One region of the Paenibacillus sp. FSL P4-0127 genome, then DNA from elsewhere that is predicted to be linked to it. Evidence: riboswitches for the same ligand, from Rfam matches in the RefSeq annotation. Region 1 holds a riboswitch; each other region holds the start of a gene.
What was found. Region 1 has a riboswitch for glycine ahead of gcvT (glycine cleavage system aminomethyltransferase GcvT). Riboswitches for the same ligand answer to the same signal wherever they lie in the genome.

Region 1 (6,067 bases):
CAACGAGGAAGATTTGCGGCGCGGCCGGGAGAACGGCACTTCTTCGTCGATGCTGGACCGGCTTGCTTTAAACGAGAAACGCATTAAAGACATCGCCGAAGGGCTGCGGCAGATCGTCGCTTTGCCCGATCCGGTCGGAGACGTGCTGGAGACGATCGACCGCCCGAACGGCCTGCATATCGTGAAGAAGCGCGTGCCGCTCGGCGTCATCGGGATCATTTATGAAGCCCGCCCCAACGTGACGGTCGACGCGATGGGACTGTGCCTTAAGACCGGCAACGCGGTCGTGCTGCGCGGCGGCTCCTCCGCCCTCGCCTCCAACCGCAAAATCGTCGAGATCATCCACGAGGCGTTAAGCGCCACCGCCAGCCCGGTCGACGCCGTGCAACTCATCGAGGACCCGAACCGTTCGGCCGTCGACGAGATGCTGAAGCTGAACGGGCTGCTGGATGTCATCATTCCGCGCGGCGGCAGCTCGCTGATCCAAACGGTCGTGCAAAACGCTACCGTACCGGTGATCGAGACGGGCGCGGGCATCTGTCATACGTACCTGGACGCCGCCGCGGACCCGGAAATGGCCGCTTCCATTGCGCTCAACGCCAAAGTACAGCGCCCATCGGTATGCAATTCGATGGAAACGCTGCTCGTCCATGAAGACTTCGCCGCCCGGCATCTGTCCGAATTGGCGGACCGCTTCAAGGAGGCGGGCGTCGAATTAAGGGGCTGCGCAGCCACGAGACGCCTCGTGGCCTGGGCGAATCCGGCTACCGAAGAAGACTATGCGACCGAGTACAACGACTATATTTTGAATGTGAAGGTCGTTCGCAACTTGGAGGAGGCGCTGGATCATATCCGCCGTTTCGGGACCAAACACTCGGAATGCATCGTTACGGAAGACCGGCAAACCGCGGAGCTTTTTCAGCGGGAAATCGACGCGGCCGCCGTGTACCACAATGCGTCCACCCGGTTTACGGACGGCTTTGAATTCGGCTATGGCGCCGAAATCGGCATCAGCACGCAAAAACTGCATGCCAGAGGACCGATGGGCTTGCCTGCGCTGACATCCAGCAAATATATCATTACGGGGAACGGGCAAATCCGGGAGTAAACCTGCAATAAGCCTGAAAAAAATCCCTGTTAGCCAATATCCATTCTCTACATCAGGAGGTAATTCCCATGAACCCGAACATATCCCTTGCCTCCGCCTCGATTTGCTTTTACGGCGCCGGTTCGATGGCCGAAGCGATCGTGCGCGGACTGATCCATAAAGGCGTCGCCGCCGCGGAGCAAATCGCCATGCTGAACCGCTCGAGCCAGGAACGGCTGGCCTATTTGTCGCAGACTTACCGCGTCTCGGCCGCAAACGAGGAAGCCGCCAAACGGCAGCATCTCCGGGAAGCTTCGATCATCGTCCTGGCGATGAAGCCGAAGGATGCCGGGGAGGCGCTTAGCGAACTCGGCCCGATGCTGCGCGAAGGGCAAATGATCGTTTCCCTGATCGCCGGTCTGTCGATTGCGACGATCCAGGCGCTGCTCGGCGGCAACATCCCGGTCGCCCGGACGATGCCGAACACGTCCTGCTCCATCGGCTGCGGCGCCACCGGGATCTCCTTCTCCGCCGAAATGTCGGAGGAGCAAAAAGCGCAGGTCTTGTCCATGTTTCAAGCGGTCGGCATGGTGAGCGTGATTCCGGAGGAACGGATGGAAATCCTGACCGGTGTTTCCGGGAGCGGCCCCGCATATATTTATTACATGATGGAAGCGATGATCGAAGCGGGCGTGGAAGGCGGGCTAACCCCCGAGCAAGCGCGCGGGCTGACGGTGCAAACGGTGCTTGGGGCCGCCTTGATGATGGCGGAAACCGGCGAAAATCCGGCCAAGCTCCGGGCCGACATCACCTCGCCGAACGGCTCGACCCAGGCGGCGCTGGAGGTGCTCGAAGCGGGCGGGTTCCGGCCGAACGTGAAAGCCGCGGTGCACCGCGCCGCCGAGCGGTCTTTGGAAATGGGCGAGGCGGTTCGAAAGTCGCTTCTGTAAGCCAAGATTCTGAATGAAGCACGAAGGAGGACGGCCTGGATGAATTTTTCGGACATTCCGTTGGAGGAAAAGCAAGCTGCGCTCAGCAAACTGCGCGGCGTCAAGGAGCAGCTTGCCGCCCGCGGCTGGCTTCCGGCCATGAGCGGCAGCTTGTCCGTCCGGGTCGGAAGCTTCGCGCCGGGCAATTATCATTTTGCGGTAACATCGGGCATGAAAGGCCGGACGAACCTTCCGGCCGAGGAGTTCCTGTTTGTGGACGCCGCCGGAACGCCAAGCGAAGCTACGAAGCTGACGCCCGGCGAAGATGCGCCGGTCCACGCGAAGATCTACCGGATGACCGGCTGCGGCGCGATTCTCCACGTGCACACCGTGTTTAACAATGTGCTCAGCGAATATTTCGGCGACGAAGGATTCGTTCAATTGCAGGGCAACGAGCTGATCAAAGCGCTGGGCATCTGGGAGGAGGACGCCGCTGTACGCATCCCGGTCGTACCGAATTACGCCGACATCGCCGAAATGGAAAGGCGGATTCCCGCCGCGCTCGACACCCGGGTTCCCGGCTTGTTGCTGCGGGGCCACGGCATCTACGCCTGGGGCTCCACCGCGTTTGATGCCGTATCCCGTCTGGAGGCCTTCGAATTTATGTTCGAAGCGTTGTACCGCTCCCTCCTGCTTCCGCGCAAACAAACGTAAATGACGCATTAAACAAACTCGCGGCCAGCGAAGCGCTAAGACACCATGCGGCAAGCAAGCCGCGCCCTCCTCGCTGCCGCGAGATTATTTTACGCTGTAACAGGCCCTTTATCTTTCAAGAAACTCCGCATAAGCTTTGGCATCCATCAACTTGGAAAAAGCGGCGGCGGGGTCTTCCCGAAGCTGAATCCGCACCATCCATCCCCCGTCGTAAGGTTCCTCGTTCACCAGCTCGGGCGCCGCTTCCAGCTCCGCGTTGATCTCCAGCACCGTTCCGCTGACCGGCGTAAACAAATCCGCCACCGTTTTGACCGATTCGATCGTGCCGATGCCGTCCTGCGCTTCCACTTCCGTTCCAAGGTCCGGCAGCTCCACAAATACAATATCGCCCAAGCGATGCTGAGCCACGTCGGAAATGCCGATTTTTACCGTTCCGTCCCCCAAATCCAGCACCCATTCATGTTCATCGCTATACCACAGATTTTCCCTAATATTGGCAGACATGCGTATTCCTCCTCTTCCGGATCTTTCTCGTTCAGATTATTCCAAACCTAGCTGTAGTGTCAATATTACTAACATAATTTATAGATTCAAAAAATGAAAGCGTTGCATAATACAAAAATAAAATATTTTTTATATTTTCATGATAAGTTTATTGACATATTTCGCGGTTTTGAGTATTAATGTAGATGTAATCAGCGGTTGAAGGCAGAGGGAGAGATTACAATTCCAGGCAATTGTAACGCCGAAGGAGCAAGCCGTTGCGGAAGCGGTGAATCTCTCAGGCAAAAGGACCTCTGCCGGACGCGTCTCTGGAGAGAATTCGTCTTTATCGACAGAAGGCGGATCACCCAAGGGGAAACCTGCTTTTTCAAAAATGCCGGAGCGCAAGATGACCGGTGTTTTGCCGCAGGGTAACTCTCAGGTACAAAGGACAGAGCCCGGGAATATCCGATTCGTTTGCCGGTCGGAATTTCTTGGCCTGTCTTTTTATTTTTTCATGATGTGTGCAGGTAAAATACGGCCCACCGCGGCCAAACGAGGTGATGAAATGTCCGAACCCGTAGAACCCCTATTGCAACGAACGCCGCTATACTCTTGTTACTCCCGGTATGAAGGCGTGCGCTGCATCGATTTCGGCGGCTGGGAGCTGCCGGTGCAGTTCAGCGGCATTCAGAAGGAGCACGAGGCCGTGCGCGAGCGGGCCGGCTTGTTCGACGTATCGCATATGGGCGAGTTTTACGCCGAGGGTCCCGGAGCGGAAAGTTTTTTGCAGCGGATGACGACGAACGACGTGAGCCTGCTGGGGCCGGGAAAAGCCCAATACACCCTGCTCTGTTATCCGGACGGGGGCGTCGTCGATGATCTGCTGGTGTATAAACGGGACGAAGGCAAATACATGCTTGTCGTCAACGCCGCGAACATCGCCAAGGATTGGGAATGGCTGTGCCGGCATCTGCCCGCCGAAGGCGTCAGTCTGCGCAACGTTTCCGCGGCCACGGCGCTGCTGGCGCTGCAGGGACCGCTGGCCGCCTCCATCCTCTCTCCCCTGTGCGAAGGGTATGATCCCAGCGTTTTACGCCCCTTCACGTTTAAACCCGCGGCCCGAGTCTGCGGCATTAAAACGCTGCTCTCGCGCACCGGCTATACCGGCGAGGACGGGTACGAGCTTTACGTTGCCGCGGAAGACGCCCCGGTCCTTTGGGACGCGCTGATGCGGGCCGCCGAGCCTCGCGGACTCGTGCCGGCGGGGCTCGGCGCCCGGGATACGCTGCGCTTTGAAGCCGGCCTTCCCCTCTACGGGCAGGAGCTGTCGCCGAGCATTTCGCCGCTGGAAGCCGGCCTCGGCCGGTTCGTGAAGTGGGACTCCGGCCCGTTTATTGGGCGGGAGGCGCTGCTCAGGCAGCATGAAGAAGGCGTACCGCGGCGGCTGGCCGGTCTGGAGATGATCGACCGGGGCATTCCGCGCGCGCATTATCCGGTGTTTGCGCCGGGCACCGAGGACCCCATCGGCGAAGTAACTACGGGCACGCAATCGCCGACGCTCAAAAAAAACCTCGGCCTGGCGCTGATCGCCGGCGCCCACGCGGCGGCCGGCACCGTGCTCGAGGTTGAAATCCGCGGCAAACGGCTGAAAGCCAAAGTCGTCCCCCTGCCGTTTTATCGCCGAAACGCATCCGCCAAGCCGTGAAAGGAGTACGAGAAACTTATGATAAAACACCGTTATTTGCCGCTGACCGAACAGGACCGGTCCGAAATGCTGGAAGCGATCGGCGTCCCTTCGCTCGAAGCGCTGTTTCAGGATATACCCGAGGAGATCCGTTTTAAAGGCGCGCTGCCGGTTTCCCCGCGGCTCGACGAATACGCCTTAACCCGGCACATGTCCGCGCTCGCCGCGCGCAATGCCGACACCGACCGTTACGCCAGCTTCCTCGGCGCGGGCATTTACGATCATCATATTCCTTCCGTCATCCAACATGTCGTTTCCCGCTCCGAATTTTACACCGCATATACGCCGTACCAGCCGGAGATCAGCCAGGGCGAACTGCAGGCGATCTTTGAGTTCCAGTCCTACATCTGCGAGCTGACCGGCCTCAAGGTGGCCAACGCCAGCATGTACGACGGAGCGACGGCACTTGCTGAAGCCGGCTCGCTGGCCGCGGCCGCCACCCGGCGCAAGCGGCTGGTCGTGGCCCGGACCGTTCACCCCGAAGCCCGCGAGGTGCTGGCGACTTACGCGCGCGGCCTGAATCTGGAAATCGCGGAGGTCGGCTGGGATGCGGGCGTTACCGACCGTAAGGCGCTGGAGACGGCCATCACGGAAGACACCGCCGCCGTGCTGGTGCAAAACCCGAATTTCTTCGGTTCCCTCGAAGATATCCGCGCCATCGGCGAGCTGATTCATGCGCGCGGAGGCCTCTTGATCGTCAGCTGCAACCCGCTGTCGCTGGGCCTGCTGGAAGCGCCGGGCAAGCTGGGCGCGGATATCGTCGTCGGCGACGCGCAGCCGCTGGGCATCGCGTCTTCCTTTGGCGGCCCGACCTGCGGATTTTTCGCCGTGGCGGACAGCTACATGCGCCGGATGCCCGGGCGGATCGTCGGGCAGACGACCGACCGTAACGGCAAGCGCGGGTTCGTGCTGACCCTGCAAGCTAGGGAGCAGCATATCCGCCGCGAAAAAGCGACCTCCAACATTTGCTCCAACCAGGCGCTGCTCGCCCTCGCCGCGTCTGTGTATATGTCGCTCATGGGCAAACAAGGCATGGCCGAGGTCGCGGAGCTGAACCTGCAAAAAGCGCATTACGCCAAAACGCGCCTGGCTTCCATCCCGGGTGTA
Region 2 (6,067 bases), 4.0 Mb from region 1:
CAGACCGGCCACATCCCGTCCCGGCTGGAGCTGGACCTCGATATGCGGGATCTTGACGCCAAGATATTCCGTGAATTGAGGTTCCAGTTCCAGCTCGTTATTCAGAGAGTCTTCCCTCCATGGCGCTAATTCAATGTCGAGTACAATGCGTGTCTCGTCCTGAAAAGCCCTGCGCCCGTATTGGCGTACGACATTAATCAGGCCGATGCTGCGCAGCGCGAGGAATTCGCGTGTGGTTTCATTATGCGTTCCGAGCAAAGTCGTTGGCCCTAACTTCTTCAGCACCACAATATCGTCCGCAACGAACCGGTGGCCCCTTCTGATGAGCGTGTGGGCGGTTTCGCTTTTGCCGATCCCGGATTTGCCGCGGAGCAGGACGCCAATCCCCGATACATTCACGCATACCCCATGGATCGATATCTCCGGGGCAAGCGCTTTGACCAGATAGCTGTCCAGCTTGGCGATAAACTCCGTTGTCGTCTCCTCCGTCCTTAGCAGCGGAATCCCCTCCTGATCGCAGAACAGGGTCAGATACGGGATCTCCTGCTGTCCTGACGTCACAATGAAGCAGGGCGGATGATATTTGACGATGTTGCCGATATGCAGTTTGCGTTCCTCAATGGATAATGTCAATAGATAGTTAACTTCCTTACGGCCAAGCACTTGCACCCGTTCCATCGGAAAAAAATCAAAATACCCCACAAACTCCAGCCCGGGTCTGTGCGCCCGCGGACGGGTAATCACACGGTCCATACGGCCCGCCCCGGCAAGCACTTCCATATGAAACATATTCGCAAGACTTTGCACCGTGATCGTCTTCATGTTGTTCTCCCCAATGATTAATAATTCTTATGATGACACTGTTTATGATGATTTACCCGCTTTTCTTCTATTCGAATAATACAAAGCAAACAGCAGAATAAACCACAGCGGCGTCAATAATAAGGCCATGCGTGTCTCTTTGGCAACCAGCATAATTATAAGAATTATAGCAAACAACGTGAGAACTGCATAATTAACAAAGGGGGTAAACGGAGCTTTAAATTTCGATTTTGCCTGCAGCTCTGGCTGTGTCTTTTTATACTTGATGTGACAAACAAGAACCACACCCCAGACCCAAATAAAACAAATGGCGCTAATGGTGGTGACGACGCCAAACGCTTGCTCCGGAATAAGCTTGCTCAATAGAGCTCCCCCGGACAAGACAAGCGTGGAGATCAACAACCCGTTTCTGGGCACATGGTTTTTATTCAGCTTGGCAAAATGGGATGAAGCCTGGTTATTCTTGCTTAAATTATATAAAATTCGGCTTGTTGAAAACATCCCGCTATTACAAGCGGAAGCGGCTGAAGTTAATACGACAAAGTTAATAATTCCCGCGGCAATCGGAATCCCGACTAAACTAAACGTTTTAACAAAAGGGCTTTCTGACGGGCTTAGCTCCGTCCAGGGATTGATGCACAATAGGGCAATAATGGCGCCGACGTAGAAAAATAAAATTCTAAGCGGAATTTTATTAATCGCCGAAGGGATATTTTTTTCCGGGTTGGATGTTTCCGCGGCCGATACCCCCACCAACTCCACACCAACAAAGGCAAACACAACCATTTGGAAGGAAAGCAAGAACCCGGGAACTCCGTTTGGAAATATGCCGCCATGTCCCCAAATATTTTTGACCGTAACCATTCCCGCATCCGTTTTAAATCCAATCACCAGCAAGACGACCCCAATGGCAATTAAAGCGAGAATCGTCACTACCTTAATTAGGGCAAACCAAAACTCCAATTCGCCAAAATTTTTTACGGTTAACAGATTAAGTCCTAATAAAACAACTAAGCAGATAATTTCAGGCACCCATTGCGGGATATCAAACCAATATTGTACATACACCCCAACCGCGATCACATCGGCCATAGCCGTCATAATCCAGCAAAACCAATAGGTCCATCCGGTTACAAACGCGGCCCGCGGTCCAAGATAGTCTTCGGCAATGTCCGTAAAAGATTGATATCCGGCTTTGGACAACAGGAGTTCTCCCAGCGCCCTCATCACAAAAAATATGGCGATCCCCACGATGAAATAAGCAAAGATAATGGACGGACCCGCCAGTTGAATGGCTTTGCCCGATCCGAGAAACAATCCCGTACCAATGGTGCCGCCAATGGCAATCAGTTGAACATGCCGATTTTCTAAATCCCTCTTTAATTCTTGTTGTGCCAAACCAAACTCCTCCTTAACGTGAAAAGTTGAACAATGGATTAAACCCAATAAAAAAAGAGACTGGATGCGCTCCAATCTCCTGGTCATAAGAATAACTAAATAGACTTGTTATTAATTATTTTCGAAATAACAAATAGATATTCAGTACTCTTCTGTCCTTTTGCCTGAGATTGTGAACCCTTCGGCGCCGCGGAGTCCCGCGGTCTCTCCAGAAGCTGCTCCTGCTATAGTACGATCCATAGCCGTCATAGCTTGCCAACTATTTAATTTTTTTATTGTAACAACCCATTTAAATATTTTTCAATATTACTCGCAGTGAAAAAATTTGTCAACGAGATAATTCCCATTCGCCCAGGTTTGATTACGGCAGTGTTTCCTCGGGCTGTCTGTAACGGTAAACGTAACGGATAGGTTCATTCATTTAACCGGGCGGTCATTGAGGGCATATTTAACAAACAGTTACAATGCAATTGACTAGTCGAAATAGTAAAAACGGGAGGTTCTCAATGAATATTGAAATAGGCAAAAAAATCAAAGCACTCCGTTTACAAAAAGGAATGACTCAGGAAGAACTTGCGGCAAAACTGAATATGTCGTCCCAAGCCGTATCCAAGTGGGAAAACAATGTAACCATGCCCGATATCCAATTGCTTCCCAGGTTATCTGCGATTTTAGGGGTTACCATCGATGAACTGTTTGCATTAACCGATGATATCCACTTTGAACGGATTGAAAACATGATTGGACATGAACATTTTATATCAAAAGATGATTTCACCTATGCTGAACAATTTCTTAAGGAAAAACTTAATGATGACGCAAAAAAGCCCCGATGCCTCACATTGCTGGCCGAGCTGCACATTCATCGTTTACAGGAGCATCGTGAATTGGCTTCTCGTTACGCCAAGGATGTTTTAATATTAGCTCCAGATAACAAAAGAAATCACAACGCTTTACGGGATGCGGAGAATGGAGTTATTTTTGACTGGAACCTCTCCAACCATCGTAAACTCATAGAGTATTATATAGATTTTGTGACAAATCATCCGGATTACTGGCCGGCTTATGTATGGCTTATGAACTACTTGCTTGCAGATGGCAGATGCGCTGAAGCCAGGGGAATTCTGGAAAAATTAAACGAAACCCATCCAGGTTATTTATATCAATTATATGGGGGCCTGATATACAAAGAAGAAGGCAACCTTTCTCAGGCATTCGTTCTCTGGGAGCAGATGACCGAACTGTATCCTCATGATTGGCAGGCATGGTCCTCCAGAGGAGACTGTATGGCGAAGCTATGCAGATACGATGAAGCCGTTAAGTATTATTCCAAAGGTTACGAACTGCAGCCCAATCCCAAATATACAGATTCATTGGAAGCAATTTCCTATATCTACAAAATTCAAGGGAAGTATGACAAAGCCATTGAAAAGCTCAAAGAAATCCTTGCACTTTTGAGCAGTGATTGGAAAGTGACGGAGGGGAAGACAGTCGATTTGTATAAAGAAGAAATAAAGCTTTTAAAGACATTGCTGAAATAATGAACGACAGAACAAGGTCCGATGTGAGATTTCTCCGAAAAAATACCGTTACAAATGATGCGCCCAGCTTAAGGGCCGCTTCGGCAAATACGAAAGGAACTGCTGCGGCAGTTCCTTTCGTAACTGTATTGGTTACGCAAAAGCCGGCCTTTTCTTATCTTACTCGGCGAGCAGTAACGTAATGGTCTTCCCAATAACCGGAGTTCAGCTTACTGAATCCAACCTTGTTAATAGGAGAGCTGTGAATGAAGCGGCCATTCCCCATATAGATACCGACATGGTTGATCTTACCGTCGTTGTTTGTATCAAAAAATACCAGATCGCCTTTTACCAGATTACGCTTGGCTACATAACGTCCCGTTTTGGCCTGTTCTCGGCTTGTACGCGGAAGATACACGCCTTCACGCTTAAATACCAGCTTTGTGAAGGAAGAACAGTCGGAATACTTATACCCGCTATTCCACGGTTCAGAGCCAAATCTGTATTTGAAATCCCCTAAATAATTGTCAGCCCGACTTGCGATTTCAGAACCGGTGGCCGCGAACGTCAATGTTCCGAACAGCATCGATCCGGCCAATAATGAAGCGGTTGTACTAACTAGCTTCTTGAACATCTGTATTCACTCCCCTTCTGTATTGCTGCATCCCCTTGTTGTATTCTGGCGGATTCTTCAGAACACCCAATGGATATATCCGAATTATTGCCTTGCCTGCAGGGCTAGTCCAAGTGAATGCGCTAACCCATGCTAACATATATGAATAGCAGGCTAAACCCCACATCATTTACCAAATCCCTGAATTTATGATCGCTAAAAACTCCGAACACCTTGTGACAACTGGCTGAATTGACGCTGAAAGCCGCGCAACACCGAAAGGTAAATTCCTTATATTACCTGGGGTTCCAGGTTACACATATTCCCTTCATATTGAAATTTTGGTATAAAATATTAGTTTGGCTAGTAAGCCCACGGTATTAATTGTGAATTATTCAACAAAAAAAACGCCCCCGAATTTATCGAATTGGCGTTTCTCTCTAATTGAAAATCGGCGAATGTTCCGTTAGGCATTACCTGCCTTAGACGGTTTGTTGCTGGGTGCAAACCACCCAATTAGGGCAATCGCCACCAAGACAGCGTAAAAAATAATCGTCCAGACCGTGCTATGGGGGAAATGAGGATCCAAAACCCCAATATCCTCATGGGCAAGCGTAATAACGGCAAGCTTTACGCCAACCCAGGCAACGATCGCATAAGCCGTCGTCTCAAGCGCCGGCCGCTGAGCTAGCAGTTTTACAAACCAAGTAGCTGCAAACTTGATTAAGACTAAGCCCGCAATTCCGCCGAGCAATACGACAATAAATTGACCGGCGTCCATCCCCCCGAAATCGCCAAGCGGCGAGTCTGGCAGCCCTAGCGCAAGCGCCACCGCAGCCAGGATGGAATCGATCGCAAAGGCAAGGTCTGCCAGGGCAATTTTTCCTACTGTAGGCCAAAAACCTTTCCCTGCCGACTCTTGCTTAGTGTCCTCGTGAACGTTCTCATTCTTCTTGCCGAACCGCGCTTGGATGATGTGCTTTAACCCCAAGTACAGGAGATAAGCTGCGCCAATCGCCTGTACCTGCCAAACATTGGCGATAAAGGAAATCGCAAATAACGCGAAAAAACGAAACACAAAAGCCATCATGATCCCATAGTTGATCGCTCGTTTCTTCTGTGCGTCCGGCAGATGCTTCGCAATGACCGCAAGCACGAGCGCATTATCGGCCGACAACAATCCTTCCAAACCGATAAGAATGAGTAGTGCCCACGCATACTCTAACCACATAACTCCATCTCCCCTTTGTAAGGTAAGTTTTTTATCAACCGGCAAAGCCGTACGTAGATAATATTGACTTGTACAGCAATGGGTATACGAGATGTTATACGAAATACCCCCCCGATAGAGTTCATTTTTTTACGATGAGAATAACATCGTTACTTCCTCCTGAAACATCTTTAGCCGTACGGATGATCATCCGCACGGCTAGAATCGGTTTATTCTACTTTGCGGTATTGCGGCTAAACCGGTTCACGGCGCTAAACAGGGCTTTCACGGAGGAGGTCATAATATCAACGTCAACGCCGCACCCCCAATATACGCTGCCGTCGGATGCCGTGATGCCGATATAAGAGACAGCTTGCGATTTAGAGCCGGTTTCCAGAGCGTGCTCCGTATAGACCAGATCGCTGTATGCCAACCCAAGATAGGCTTGCAGCGCATTGCTGATCGCGTCGAGTCTACCGTTTCCGGTACCTTCGATTTCCTTGA
Region 3 (6,067 bases), on a different contig from region 1:
CGAAGCGAACGTCGCCGCCTGCGCTATCGTAACGACCTTGGCCTTCTGCATGCTGCCGTCGGCAACGAGTTTCACGTTTACGATATCGCCTTTTTTCAGGCCGGCCATCTCGGTTTCGGGCAAATAAAATTTCGCCGTCTTGACCGCTTCGGTCTGCTGAATCGTAAATACGGGGAACCCGGAACCTACGATTTCGCCGAGCTCCGCCGATTGGGACACGATTACCCCGTCTACGGGAGCGATCAGCTTGGTGTAGCCCAGATAGGTTTGGGCCTCCTTCAGCGCTGCGGCGGCTTGCTTCTTGCCGGACTCGGCCGTCCGCCGGGCCGCCTCGGCCTGCTCGATCATCGCCACGGCCGCGTCCACATCCTGGCGCTTGATTTCAATTTGCGCCTTGTTGGCCTCGGCCAGCGCCAAAGCCGCTTTCGCCTGCTCAAGCTGGGCTTCGGCAGCATCGATCTCCTCCTGCCGGGCGCCTTCTTTCGCCATGTTGTATTGCTCGACCGCGGCGTTGTAAGACGCTTCTGCCTGCGTATAGGACAAGTTCACTTTGTCAAAATCGGCTTGGCTGACTATCCCTTCGGCAAACAAGCCTGTGGTCCGCTGCAAATTGTCCTTGGCGATGTCGTAAGCTTTTTTGGCCGCTTCCATTTGGACTTTCGCCTGCTTCAGCTCCTGCGGGCGCGCTCCCGCTTTGAGCCCATTAACCTTGGCCTGGGCCGCCTGAACCACCGCCTGCGCCTGCGCGATCTGTTTGTCGATCGTTTCCGCCGTCAGGAAAACGGCACTTTCACCCTCCGCTTTTTTCGATTTCGCCGCATTTACGGAAGCTGCCGCTTGCCCGATCTGGCCTTCGGTCACGGCCACCGCCGCCTGGGCCTGGGATACCTTGGCTTTGACCTCATCGCTTTCGATCTGGGCCAGGATATCCCCCTTTTTCACCTCATCGCCTTCCTCCGCCAACAGCTCGACGATCCGTCCCCCGACTTTAAAGCTCGCGCTCGATTGATCAGCCTCGATAAACGCCGTCGGGCGATTCTCTTTTTCGCTGCCTGAGGTAATCTGGTTCGAGTTCAGGATCCAGATTCCGCCCGCAATGAGCAGAACGATCGCAACATAAATCAACAACCTGGGTATCAGTGCTCTTAGCTTTTCCATCTTCCTCTACTCCTCCAAATATCATCTCACTTAAGTTTGAACTGTTAATGGTTCATGCGCGGCCGCTCGGCCGACAGGCCTCCCGCCAGAAAAATCCGCATGGATTCCTTGATTCGCTCCTTCTCCAGCGGCTCGTGGTTTTTGTTCCAATCCAACGTTAACGCTATGTACAGCTTCAGCATGACGAAAGAGATCACTTTCGGATCAAAAGCATGAATTTCACCGCGCTGTCCAGCCAGCGTAATTTGCCGCTCCAAATAATCCAGAATGGCGCTTTCGATTTTTTCCAAACCTTCCCGCGCCTGCTGGGTGCCGAAATTACGCACCTCCTGAAACAATTTGGCCAGCAGCTCATGCTCGCTTCTGAACTCCAGCAAGGCATCCATGCTTTGAAAGAGATTCTCGAAAAAAGGCTTATTCTCATCCACCTTTTGCGCCGTGAGCCGCTTCATCTCCGCAATGATGGAACGGAGAATTTCATCGAACAGCTCTTCTTTGTTGGAGAAAAATGTATATATAGTCCCCTTGGCTACATTGGCGATTTTGGCCACTTGATCCATCGTCGTCGCCTTATAGCCGAACAGCGAAAAACATTTCACGGCGGCTTCAATCACCATTTCCCGACGGTTGATTTGAGCCAATCCCCATAGCGCCTCCTTTCGCGAAAATGACTGATTGACCAAAATAAGAATATAGTCAATTGGTCGATTTTTACTTTACTCCTTCCACAGACGAATGGCAAGGTATTTTTTGCAAAAAACCTTTAAAAAATTTTCCCGTTCCGTGTTGCGCGATTTTTTTATTACTCGTTTTCGCTTTTTATTGATTAATATTTGGTGATTTTATCGTGTTACTACTTTTTTGCGAGAGATAGGGAATATTCTTAATGTGCCGCTATTTTGAAGGCTTGAAGATCAATTGTTGGCTGTAGCCGGCTGTTAGCGCCGACTCTGCCGGTGAACATCACGCTGCCGGACAATAAAGAGACTGAATAACGTTATTCAACTTGACAAAAACCAGGCCCCTGGCGGCGCCTGGTTTTTGTCATACGTTTAGCTGCGAAAGCGCCTCAAAGGCTAGTCTTCCCGTAACGAACATCTCAACCAAAAAAGTCCCGGCCCTATCGTACAAAGGGCGGGACTCTGCTTGCTTATTTTTTCCGGTTTCGCAGCTCTTTCATGATTTTGCGGCCGGTCGGCGTTTGGGCCAGGCCGCCCTGGGCCGTTTCCCGATGCCGGCTGGGCATCGCGGAGCCGACCTCCAGCATGACGTCGATGACTTCGTCGGACGGAATCGCGCTGCGCACGCCGGCAAGCGCCATATCCGCGGCCGCCAGCGCATTGACCGCCCCGAAGCCGTTGCGGACGATGCAGGGGATTTCAACCAGACCGCCGACCGGATCGCAGATCAGGCCCAGCGTATTTTTCAGCGCCAGACCGACGGCGTGCACCGCCTGCTCCGGCGTTCCCCCGCGCAGCTCGACCATCGCGCCCGCCGCCATGCCGATCGCCGAGCCGATTTCCGCTTGGCATCCGCCTTCCGCGCCGGAGATAAACGAGTTGTTGGCGATGACGTACCCGATCGCCCCGGCGCAGAACAAACCTCGCACCAGATGCTCATCCTCCCAGCCAAAACGTTCCTGCGCGCTGACGAACACCCCCGGGATGATACCGCAGGAGCCGGCCGTCGGAGTGGCCACGATCCGCCCCATCGAGGCGTTGACCTCGGAGACCGCCAAAGCGTAAGCCATGGCCTGACAGGCGATGTCCCCCGCGGCGGGCTCCCCGCTGCCGCGGTATTCGTTCACCCTTTTGGCATCGCCGCCCGTCAGCCCGCTCGTCGAGGTAATTTCCTCCGTCAATCCTCGGCGTACCGCTTCCTTCATAATTTGATAATACTCGGCCATCGCCGCCATGATTTCCGCTTCGCTCTGGCCGCTTTCCGCCGCCTGATCCTGCAGCATCACCTGCGAAATCGTCAGGGCCTCCTTATCGCACAAAGCGACGAGCTCCCGCAAATTCCGAAAACGCATGTTTATCTACCCCTTCACTTTGATGTCAAACGCTTTACGTTAAATCGATGTAAGCCGTCCGGCTCACGTGCGGAAGCTTTTCGACCGCTTCGATGAGCGCGCCCGGAATCGCCCCATCCGCCTCGACGACGGTCAAGGCTTCTTCGGTCCTGCCCTTCCGGTCGGTTATGATATAGCCGATGTTCACGTCCGCCCGGCTGAACAGCGCCGTGATGCCGGCCAACATGCCCTGGCGGTCGGCATGCTCGATCACAAGCGTCGGCAGCTCGCCCGAACACTTGACCTCAAACCCGTTGATGCCCTGGATCGCAATGTTCCCGCCGCCGATCGACGCGCCCGTCACCTCGACCTTGCGGTTTTCGCCGGCCAGTGCGATTTTTACCGTATTGGGATGGACCCCCGGCTGAACGCCGGTCGTAAAGTCAAGCTTTATCCCCGTTTCTTCCGCGATTTGCAGCGACTCCCGGATGCGCTCGTCATCCGTGCGATAATCCAATATCCCGCCGGCAACGGCCAGATCCGTGCCATGCCCCTGATACGTTTCCGCAAACGATCCGTAGAAGCAGATATGCGCTTCGGCGGGCGCCTCTCCCAACAGCTGCCGCGCAAAACGCCCGATCCGTACCGCCCCCGCGGTATGGGAACTGGACGGTCCAATCATCGCCGGACCAATAATCGAAAATACATTTTTAAACCGCATGGTCATCTTCCCCGTTCCCCAATATCTTTGTTTTCACCATTTCGCAAAAATCTTACTTTCAGCTTTCCCTATTAGTGCGTGTTCAAAAAGGTCGGTTTTCAGCACCGAAGCGAAGGCTTGGGCCAGGCTGAATTCAAGATTCGATGCCTATGTAGGAAAAATACCCGATGCCCTCCAAGCGCCAAAAAGGACAGAAAAAAGGCTTGCAGCCTTTTCTCTGTCCCCGTTACCTGAGAGTTTGATGCTTCCGTTGGCCGGAACCACGTACCCCTTGGGTGGCTTTCGCTCTCTCCAGAGTCGCGTCAGGCCATGGTCCTTGTACCTGAGAGATTCAAAGCCGCCCCGCATGGCCGGCTATTTGCTCCTTCGGTGCCGCCTCCAAAGCGGACTCTCCCATGACCCTCATTCGCGCGATATCATTTTGTAATTAATGTAAAACGAAAAGCACCATATGTCAATATAGCTAACATACAAATTCAGCTAGATGCCAAATAATATAGTAAAATATTCCTATTTTTCTATGAGTATATGTATATTTTCATAAAATTCTACTTGTGCATTTTCATTTTCATAGATATACTATTTTCAAAACAAGCCAGTATTTACCTATTTTTATTTTTTATTGAAAATAACCTACTTTTCCTATCGAATTTATAGATCAGCCAACCTCAACCCCATCGGTAGTTCAACGAAGGCTTGAATTTATCGCCGATACCTCACTGTTTTCCGCTTCACGTTTTGGTTATGTCCTAATCGGCTTGCCGTATAAACCGGGCCCGACCGCCAAGCGTTAGCTCCCCGCTGCCCGAAGCGGCTCGCTTTCTCAACTCAACGGCAACTAGTGTTAACTTTTCTCCCATGAAAGGAGGTGATGCTTGGAATTACGATAAATGTCCGTCTTTTTTTCGCAAGTCTCTCAGGTCGTCTCCGGTTTTAACTGACAGCCGGCAATTCTCCGGGCTGCCACAAGAGGATGTTCCGAAGGAACCATTAACCTAGAAGAGGGAGTGAAGAAGTTGATCCGATTCAAAAGATTCCGTAAAAATTTCTCACTCGGTATGTCGATCCTCCTTGTGCTTACTTTTGTTCCTGCGACCTATGCCGAAAACGCCGGCGCTGCGGCCAGCACCAGTTTAAAATCCAGCTCGCCGCAAATTGCCGAAGCCAAGATCGATGACAAGCTCACGACGCAGTTCAAGCAGGACGATTACGTAACTTATCTTGTCAAATTAAAAGAACAGACCGATACGGCCTCCGTTTCCAAGCTGGCCCTGCAAAAAGCCGCAACCCAAAAAGCGACGCCTTCGGCCGCCAAGCTGTCGGCCCGGACCTCCGTCATTAGCGCCCTGCGCGAAACGGCTTCCCGCACCCAATTCAGCTTGGAAAACTATTTGAGGCAGGAGCAAAAGTCCGGAGAGGTTAAAGATTACAAAAGCTACTTTATCGTAAACGCCATGGCGGTGACAAGTACAAAAGAAGTGCTTGACCAAATCGCCCTGTTTCCAGAGGTAGAAAAGATTCTGCCCAACGAAGAACGGTTTCTGGATAAGGTGGAAATCGACAAACAGGAGGCGGCGGCCGGTCAAGAAACATCCGTCAAGGATGCCGCGGCCGATCACGCCGGAGCGGCGGCCGTCAAGCCGAGCAGCGTCGAATGGAACATCGCCCAGGTCAACGCCCCCGAGGTGTGGGCCCAAGGCATCGACGGGACGGGGATCGTCGTCGCCAATCTCGACAGCGGCGTGGAATACACCCACCCGGCTTTACGCGCTAAGTGGCGCGGGTTTGACGCCGCCGGAAACATCGTCAACCCCGAGCTGAACTGGTACGATCCGCACAGCCACGCCACGCTCCCGGCGGACACCGACGGGCACGGCACCCACACGATGGGCACGATGGTCGGATCGGAGCCGGACGGCTCGAACCAAATCGGCGTAGCGCCCGGGGCAAAATGGATCGCGGTGCGCATTTTCAACCCGTCGACCACTGACGCCATTATCCTGGACGGCGGGCAATGGCTGCTCGCTCCAGTGGATGCGCAGGGGAATCTCCATCCCGAACTGGCTCCCGACGTCGTCAACAACTCGTGGGGTGGGGGCTCGGGGGTGGACGAATGGTTCCGCCCGATCGTGCAAGCCTGGCGGGACGCCCAGATCTTCCCCGAATTTTCAGCCGGA

Region 2: linked by a shared signal. The riboswitch ahead of NYE74_RS04165 (amino acid permease) and the one ahead of gcvT (glycine cleavage system aminomethyltransferase GcvT) in region 1 are both predicted to bind glycine.
Region 3: linked by a shared signal. The riboswitch ahead of sdaAB (L-serine ammonia-lyase, iron-sulfur-dependent subunit beta) and the one ahead of gcvT (glycine cleavage system aminomethyltransferase GcvT) in region 1 are both predicted to bind glycine.

The regions. Positions count from the first base shown of each region.
Region 1 is NZ_JBBOWY010000001.1:4,935,638-4,941,704, forward strand. Features, by position in the region: gene NYE74_RS22230 (glutamate-5-semialdehyde dehydrogenase) at 1-1,108, shown strand, start outside; gene proC (pyrroline-5-carboxylate reductase) at 1,177-2,037, shown strand; gene mtnB (methylthioribulose 1-phosphate dehydratase) at 2,077-2,730, shown strand; gene gcvH (glycine cleavage system protein GcvH) at 2,839-3,234, opposite strand; glycine riboswitch at 3,433-3,537, shown strand; glycine riboswitch at 3,541-3,670, shown strand; gene gcvT (glycine cleavage system aminomethyltransferase GcvT) at 3,782-4,921, shown strand; gene gcvPA (aminomethyl-transferring glycine dehydrogenase subunit GcvPA) at 4,940-6,067, shown strand, end outside.
Region 2 is NZ_JBBOWY010000001.1:945,093-951,159, reverse strand. Features, by position in the region: gene hprK (HPr(Ser) kinase/phosphatase) at 1-822, opposite strand, end outside; gene NYE74_RS04165 (amino acid permease) at 865-2,220, opposite strand; glycine riboswitch at 2,363-2,442, opposite strand; gene NYE74_RS04160 (helix-turn-helix domain-containing protein) at 2,727-3,761, shown strand; gene NYE74_RS04155 (C40 family peptidase) at 3,916-4,374, opposite strand; gene NYE74_RS04150 (TerC family protein) at 4,820-5,584, opposite strand; gene leuA (2-isopropylmalate synthase) at 5,799-6,067, opposite strand, start outside.
Region 3 is NZ_JBBOWY010000002.1:911,540-917,606, reverse strand. Features, by position in the region: gene NYE74_RS30460 (HlyD family secretion protein) at 1-1,158, opposite strand, end outside; gene NYE74_RS30455 (TetR/AcrR family transcriptional regulator) at 1,203-1,799, opposite strand; gene sdaAA (L-serine ammonia-lyase, iron-sulfur-dependent, subunit alpha) at 2,309-3,190, opposite strand; gene sdaAB (L-serine ammonia-lyase, iron-sulfur-dependent subunit beta) at 3,225-3,890, opposite strand; glycine riboswitch at 4,191-4,296, opposite strand; gene NYE74_RS30440 (S8 family serine peptidase) at 4,907-6,067, shown strand, end outside.